2 regions of the Streptomyces sp. NPDC058812 genome follow, and region 2 is predicted to be linked to the other one. Evidence: riboswitches for the same ligand, from Rfam matches in the RefSeq annotation. Region 2 holds a riboswitch; the other holds the start of a gene.
The links. Region 2 has a riboswitch for ZMP and ZTP ahead of ACFW48_RS09660 (glycine hydroxymethyltransferase). Riboswitches for the same ligand answer to the same signal wherever they lie in the genome.
Positions count from the first base shown of each region.

Region 1: it holds a riboswitch for ZMP and ZTP, as region 2 does, so the genes downstream of both, ACFW48_RS18750 (tetrahydrofolate dehydrogenase/cyclohydrolase catalytic domain-containing protein) here and ACFW48_RS09660 (glycine hydroxymethyltransferase) in region 2, are expected to answer to the same signal.

Region 1 is NZ_JBHYOB010000008.1:184,619-188,555, reverse strand. It holds gene ACFW48_RS18760 (RNA polymerase sigma factor SigF) at 1-200, shown strand, start outside; gene ACFW48_RS18755 (ATP-binding protein) at 379-816, shown strand; ZMP/ZTP riboswitch at 945-1,030, shown strand; partial or broken gene ACFW48_RS18750 (tetrahydrofolate dehydrogenase/cyclohydrolase catalytic domain-containing protein) at 1,080-1,735, shown strand; gene ACFW48_RS18745 (methyltransferase domain-containing protein) at 1,819-2,652, opposite strand; gene ACFW48_RS18740 (hypothetical protein) at 2,649-3,761, opposite strand; gene ACFW48_RS18735 (GNAT family N-acetyltransferase) at 3,758-3,937, opposite strand, start outside.
Region 2 is NZ_JBHYOB010000004.1:27,202-31,138, reverse strand. It holds gene ACFW48_RS09675 (PLP-dependent aminotransferase family protein) at 1-389, shown strand, start outside; gene ACFW48_RS09670 (hypothetical protein) at 468-839, shown strand; gene ACFW48_RS09665 (glutathionylspermidine synthase family protein) at 848-2,032, shown strand; ZMP/ZTP riboswitch at 2,092-2,178, shown strand; gene ACFW48_RS09660 (glycine hydroxymethyltransferase) at 2,208-3,653, shown strand; gene trpS (tryptophan--tRNA ligase) at 3,753-3,937, shown strand, end outside.

The DNA of each region.
Region 1 (3,937 bases), on a different contig from region 2:
TGGTCGAAGACTTCCACGCCCTCGCCCCGATGATCGCCGAGCTGGACGAGCGCGACCGGCAGATCATCCACTGGCGGTTCGTCGACGAACTCACCCAGAAGGAGATCGGCGAACGCCTCGGCTGCTCGCAGATGCACGTCTCCCGCCTCATCTCCCGTCTTCTGGCACGCCTGCGCGAAGGCATGCTCACCAGCACTTGAGCTGCTGGCCAACGGATCGCCTTCCCGTCTGACGGTAGGCGCCGCGGCGTGGGCAGGGAGGTCCATGAGAGGCATTACGGCAAGCCGCCGTTCCGGGCTCCAGCGCGGCGGGCCGCAACCATGCGTACACGGGGGCATCGATGTCAGGGCGGGGCCGGGCCGGTAAGGAGGCACAGTGATGGAGGAGTCGTCATTGCGGGCAGTGGGGTGGGCGCGCTCGCTGCCGATGAACACCGGCCCGAAGGAGGCACGCGATTGGACGCGCGAGCATCTTCAGGCCCTCGGCTGGACACACAGCCTCCCGCAGACGGTAGAAGACGTCCTGCTGACCGTGTCCGAACTGGTCACGAACGCCCATGTCCACGCGCACTCCGCGGCCCGGCTCGTGGTGACCTGGGACGGCTGCTGCCTGCACATCACCGTGCATGACGACGCCGCTGCCCTGCCCACGCCGCGCCCGCCGAGCGGCGACCGCCTCGGCGGACGGGGCATGCTCCTCGTCGACGCCCTGTCCGACGACTGGGGAACCCGTCCCTGCCCTCACGGCAAATCGGTCACTGCCTGCTTCTGTCCAACGGCCACAGCACAAGACTCTCTCACGAGTGAAGAGGGGTAGGTGACTCGTCAAAGTGCCTCCGAGCTGGATGGGAACGGGGGCGGGGTGGTCGGTGAACGTCCAACGGGGCGTGGGCGCGTCAGGAATGAGGGTGCCGCGCTGTGGGAGCAGCTGGTCGACTACAGTGCGGTGCGGGCCGTGACTGGCGCCGAGGTGGAGCACCACCGGGGAGCGGTCTGACGAGACGTCGTTGCCGTGCACCTGGGCGAGTGGTCAGCAACGCCCGGAGGACGATCGCGTCCGCGACTCAGACGGTCCAGCTCATGGACGGCACCAGCCTTGCCAAGCGCGTCGTCGAAGAGGCTGCGTCAAGGCAGCGGAGATTTCACAGAGCACGGGCCTTGCCCCTTGTCCGGCCACCGTATTGGTGGGAGAGGACCTCGCGTCGGTCACGTACGTCCGTATGAAGCGGGCGAGGTGCGCAAAGGCAGGTATCCAGTCCCGGCTCAACGGTCTGCCTGCCACCACCACGACTGCCGAGCTGATCGGCACCCTCGCCGGCCTGTCCGCCGATCCGGGGGTGCGGCCATCGCCCCGTAGAAGGATGTCGACGGGGTCACGATGCACTCCTGCGCCGCGATGAGCTTTGGCCTGCCGGGCTTCGTGTCCTGCACGCCGGGCGGGATCCAGCGGCTGCTGAGGCATACGACGTCGACCTCGCCGGCAAGCACGCTGTCGTGGTGGGCCGCAGCGTCATCCTCGGCAAACCGGTGGGGATGCTCCTGCCTGCCAAGGAAGCAACGGTATCGATGCCGGACACAACCCGGGCAACGTCGGCGACGTGGACTTCGACACCGCCCTCACCCGCGCCCGTCTGATCACTCCGGTACCTGGCGGCGCCAGGCCGATGACCATCGCCGTCCTGCTCGCACAAACCGCGGACGCCGCCGCAAACCAGCTCGGAATCCAGTACCACTGACCTCAATGGAAACGGACAGGCGGGTGAGTTCCAACAGCATGGGCTCTGCACAAATAGCGGATGGCCCGGTAAGTGACCGGGCGTCATGCGTTGGTGGGCCGTGTTCCCCATGCTTGGAAGAGTGTGGCGTGTACGACCAGGGTGCCGGGATCGTCGAGGTGCCGGGAGAGTGCTTCGATGTGGTCGTCCAGTTCGGGGTCGGTGATGAGGCCGTGCTCGGTAAGGGCCGACCGGCACAGCTGGGCTCGGTCGACGAGCAGGGTCTGGTACGGGTCGGTGTGCTGGAAGACATGCGTTGACGCCCGGACCTGGACGTCCTGGAGTCCTCGTCGGCGCAGCATGCCGGGCAGTCGGCGGCCCAGCATGACGTCCATGCCGTTGCGGCGCCAGAGTTCCGCGATCGCCGTGACGAGGCGGTCCCAGGAGGGGTGGGGCGGCTCGCAGATCCGGGTCAGCCAGTCGACGTCCTGCACGGCCACGGTGCCGCCGGGCTTGGTCAGGGCGACGATTTCGTCGAGGACCTGGTCGGTGTGGGGGACGTTCATGAGGACCAGGCGGGTGTGGACCAGGTCGAAGGAGGACTTCGGCAGGCCGGTGTCCGCTGCGTCCGCGCTGGTCAGGGAGACGTTGGTCAAGTGGTGTTCGTCGATGGTGCGGCGGGCCATCTCGATCATGCGGGGTTCGGCGTCCACTCCGGTGACCTGGCCTGTTTCCCCGACTCGTTCCGACAGTGCGTCCATGATGCCGAGCGGTCCGCAGCCGATGTCGAGGGCCCGGTCGCCCTTGTGCAGCGGCAGTCGGTCGAGTAGGGCGTGTGTGTCGTCCTCCAGTAACTTTCCTTGGAAGATCAGGCGCCGGCGCTCGTCGTCATCGGCTCCGAGGAGGTAGGGGGACGGGGTGGCGGGGGTGGAGGTCATGGGCTTTCCTTCTGGTCGGGCGGGGAGGTGGAGGTCTGCCGCAGCCGGTCCCGGAGTCCGAGGAGGTGCCGGTTCAGGTCGGGCAGTTCGGCGGGCCGGAAGGCGGTGGGCAGGTCGGCTCCGAATGCGCGGAGGGCGGCGTGTGTGCCGGAGGTGAAGCGCAGCAGGCCGTCCTCGCCGAGCCGCACGCCGTCGAGGTGCTCGCGTTCGCGGTGGAAGGCGACGGCCTCGGCGCGGGAGATCCCTGGAGGCAGCCGCAGTGAGAGGATGGAGCCGTCGATGCGCACCGGGTAGCCGCCCGGCAGTCCGTGGGGCGCGGGCAGGTGTCCCGTGTAGGAGGCGGCAGGGTCGGTGAGGGCGTGCAGCGCCGGCACGGCGCTGTGGGCGCCGAGTTCGTTGAGGAAGTCGCGGGGCATGGCGCGGATCTCGCCGAGCACTTCCGGCAGTTCGGTGAGCGGGGCGCCGTCCAGCCATCCGGCGGCCTCGTCACGCGGGTCGTCCGGTGCGCTCAGGTGCGCGTGGTGTGCCAGCAGCGACAGGCGGGAGTCGTCATGCAGGCCGAGTCGGGCGCGGGTCGCGGTGGCGAGGGTGGCGACGTTGCCCAGTCCGCACAGCACGGGCAGGCCCTCGGCGTGCAGCGCGGGGTTGACGAGGTCGGGGAAGCAGGCGTTGACCACCCGCGTGCCGGGCGAGGCGTCGGCGCAGGCCAGTACGGAGTGGCGGACCAGCGCGGCCTGGAGGGGAAGTGTGGCGCCGAAGCCGGCCCGGCGCAGCAGCCGGGACCAGTCGGAGTCTCGGGTGCGTGCCTCGCTCGGCGACTGTGGTGAGGCGCACACGATCAGCAACGCCGGTCGCAGGTCCTGAAGGAGGGGGCGTAGCCGGTGGGCTGGGGCGGGGCCGGCGTCGTGGGGGACGAACGTCACCTGCGTGCCGGCCAGTGTTCCGTGGCCGGTCGCGAGCGCGGCCACGTCGCGGGCCCGCTGGTGCGTGCGGCCGATGACGTGGACGGTGGTGACGCGCTCTGGGCGATGGGCCAGGCCGCGCAGCAGGCCCTGGGCGAACGCCCCGGTTCCCAGTACGGCCCACGCACGGGTCGGGCCGCTGGTCACGCCGTCACCGGTACGGGCGTCGGGACGGTGCCGTCGAAGAGTGAGGCGACAGGGACGGTGTGGGGGACTGGCAGGCCGGGGCAGCGGGCGCTGAGGTCGAGTCGGGGCGGGCGTTGGTCGTCGGTGAAGTAGACCGGTACGAGTGAGCCGTCCGGCCGGTGGGAGAGCAGCGGGTT
Region 2 (3,937 bases):
TGGCGGGCCGTACCCCGGGCGTCCTGGACCAGCTGACCCTCGCGGAGTTCCTGGGCTCCGGCGACTACGACCGGCACGTCCGGGCCGCCCGCCTGCGCTACCGGCGCCGCCGTGACGCGCTGGTCGCCGCCCTCGCCGAGCGGGCCCCCGACGTGCGCGTCACCGGCATCGCGGCCGGACTGCACGCTGTCCTCCAACTGCCGCCCGGCACCGAGCAGCAGGCCGTCAGGGCCGCCGCCTGGCACGGCCTCGCCGTCCACGGCCTGTCCACGTTCCGCCACCCGGACGCGGCCGTCTCCCCGCTGGACGCCCTCGTCGTCGGCTACGGCACCCCGCCCGACCACGCCTGGGCGGGGGCCCTGGACGCGCTGTGCCGGGCGCTGCCGTAGAGTCCACCCGCGGCACGGGCCGTACACTCGATCGGCCCAACTGTCGTACAGCGGCGTGGACAACGGGGAGACAAGGAAATGGCAGAGACCCGGCGACGGCTGCGGTCGAGCACCGTGGTGCTCGGCGGCATGGGAGTGCTCGCGGCGGCCCTGAGCGCGTGCGGATCGGACCCCGACCGCCGCTGCGTGGACCGCGACAGCTACGACTACATCAACGGCTACAAGGTCGTCGCCGACAAGAACTGCAAGTCGGGCTCGTCCGGCGGTTCGTACGGCAAGGGTGGCAAGGGCGGCAAGAAGAAGCCCGGCTCGTCCAAGGTGTCCGACGCCGACTGGTACTACGACGCGGACGTCAGCAACGGCTGGGCCGACTACGGCACCTTCAGCCGCGACGAGGCCGTCGACCGCGGCGGCTTCGGCTGCTCCGGCTCCGGCAGCGGCGGCGGCTGAGGCCGGCCGTGGAACGCCGCACCACCGAGCCGCGCCCGGGCTGGCAGCAGACGGTGGAGGAACAGGGGTGCATCTACCCCCTGACCCGCTACCCCGACGACTCCCTGCGCCCCTACTGGGACGAGAGCGCCTACTACGTCTTCTCCCTCCCGGAGGTCGAGGCGCTGGAGGAGGTCGTCGAGGAACTCCACCGCATGTGCCTGGCGGCGGCCGAGCACATCGTCACCGCCGGCCGCTTCGCCGACCTCGGCATGACCGACCCGCGGGTGGTCCGGGCGGTCACCGAGGCCTGGCACCGCCGTGCCGAACTCCCCTCCGTCTACGCCCGCTTCGACCTGCGTTACGACGGCACGGGGCCCGCCAAGCTCCTGGAGTACAACGCGGACACCCCGACCTCCCTCGTCGAGGCCGCGTCCCCGCAGTGGTTCTGGATGGAGGAGAGCTTCCCCGGCGCCGACCAGTGGAACAGCCTCCACGAGCGCCTCATCGACGCCTGGAAGAAGCAGGCCGCCCTCCTCCCGCCCGGCAGCCCGCTGTACTTCGCGAACTCCGAGGCCGACGAGCTGGGCGAGGACCTCATGACGGTCGCCTACCTCAAGGAGACCGCCGAGCAGGCCGGCCTGGAGACCGAGTGGATCTCCATGGAGGAGATCGGCTGGGACCGCCTGTCCGGCCGCTTCGTCGACGGCAAGCTCCGCTTCATCCGCAGCATCTTCAAGCTCTATCCCTGGGAGTGGCTCACCACCGACCGCTTCGCCGACCACGTCCTGGACACCCTCGACAACGGCGGCGGCACCGGCACCACCCTCTGGATCGAGCCCGCCTGGAAGATGCTGCTCAGCAACAAGGCACTGCTGGCGATCCTCTGGGAGCTGTACCCGGACCACCCCAACCTCCTCCCCGCCTACCTGGACGGCCCCCGCGAGCTGGCCCACACCACCGGCTACGTCGCCAAGCCCCTCCTGGGCCGCGAGGGCGCCGGCGTCACCATCCACCGCCCCGGCACAAAAGCGCCCCCGCGCACCGACCTCTGCTGCTACCAGGAACTGGCCCCCCTGCCCGACTTCGACGGCAACCGCGTCGTCCTGGGCGCGTGGGTCGTGGAGAACGAGTCCGCGGGCCTGGGCATCCGCGAGTCGTCGGGCCTGGTGACGGACGAGTACGCCCGCTTCCTGCCCCACGTGATCCTCTGAGGACCGTCGCTCGCATGGTGGACGCCGGGGCCCGGCACTCCGTGCCGCCCGGTAGGCTGCGCGTGGGCCGTGACTGGCGCGCTGGGATGGACAACCATCGGGGAGCGGTCCGAAGAAGACGAGCGCCGTGCGCCTGGGCCGACCCGAACGCCGACCGCACCGTCCGGAGGTCCCCATGCCCGCAGATCTCACCCCCGAGTCCACCGCCTACCGCGCCGCGCTCGACGTCATCCGCACCGTCGAGCCCCGCGTCGCCGACGCCATCGGCCAGGAGGTCGCCGACCAGCGCGAGATGCTCAAGCTGATCGCCTCGGAGAACTACGCCTCCCCGGCCACGCTCCTGACCATGGGCAACTGGTTCAGCGACAAGTACGCCGAGGGCACCATCGGCCGCCGCTTCTACGCCGGCTGCCGCAACGTCGACACCGTCGAGTCCCTCGCCGCCGAGCACGCGCGCGAGCTGTTCGGCGCCCGCCACGCCTACGTTCAGCCGCACTCCGGCATCGACGCCAACCTCGTCGCCTTCTGGGCCGTCCTCGGCGCCCGCGTCGAGGTGCCCTTCCTGGAGAAGACCGGCGTCCGCCAGGTCAACGACCTGACCGACGCCGACTGGGCCGAGCTGCGCCGCGCCTTCGGCAACCAGCGCATGCTCGGCATGTCCCTGGACGCCGGCGGCCACCTCACCCACGGCTTCCGTCCGAACATCTCCGGCAAGATGTTCGACCAGCGCTCCTACGGCACCGACCCGGCGACCGGCCTCATCGACTACGAGGCCCTGCGCGCCTCGGCCCGCGAGTTCAAGCCGCTGATCATCGTCGCCGGTTACTCCGCCTACCCCCGCCTGGTGAACTTCCGGATCATGCGCGAGATCGCCGACGAGGTCGGCGCGACCCTCATGGTCGACATGGCGCACTTCGCGGGTCTTGTCGCGGGCAAGGTGCTCACCGGCGACTTCGACCCGGTCCCGCACGCCCAGATCGTCACGACGACCACCCACAAGTCGCTGCGCGGCCCGCGCGGCGGCATGGTCCTGTGCGACGACTCCCTCAAGGACCAGGTCGACCGCGGCTGCCCGATGGTCCTCGGCGGCCCGCTCCCGCACGTCATGGCCGCCAAGGCCGTCGCCCTCGCCGAGGCCCGGCAGCCCGCGTTCCAGGACTACGCCCAGCGCATCGTCGACAACTCGCGAGCCCTCGCCGAGGGCCTGATGCGGCGCGGCGCCACCCTGGTCACCGGCGGCACGGACAACCACCTGAACCTGATCGACGTGGCGTCCTCCTACGGCCTCACCGGCCGCCAGGCCGAGGCCGCCCTCCTCGACTCCGGCATCGTCACCAACCGCAACGCCATCCCGGCCGACCCCAACGGCGCCTGGTACACCTCCGGCATCCGCATCGGCACCCCGGCGCTCACCACCCGCGGCCTGGGCACGGCGGAGATGGACGAGGTGGCCGGCCTCATCGACCGCGTCCTCACCACCACCGAGGCGGGCACCACCAAGTCGGGCGCCCCCTCGAAGGCCGCGCACGTCCTCGACGCCAAGATCGCGGACGAGATCTCCCACCGCGCGACGGACCTGGTGGCGGGCTTCCCGCTCTATCCGGAGATCGACCTGGGCTGAAGCGCTCCGTAAGGGGCGCGGGGAACTGCGCGACCACCCACAGCGGTCCCGCAGTTCCCCGCGACAGCACCACCCGAGCTCTCTGAGAGAATGGTGCGCATGGCGAATGACCGACCTCGTGTGCTCTCCGGAATCCAGCCCACCGCAGGCTCGTTCCACCTCGGCAACTACCTCGGCGCCGTCCGCCAGTGGGTGGCCCTCCAGGAGTCCCACGACGCGTTCTACATGGTCGTCGACCTGCACGCGATCACGGTCCCGCAGGACCCGAAGGAGCTGCGCGCCAA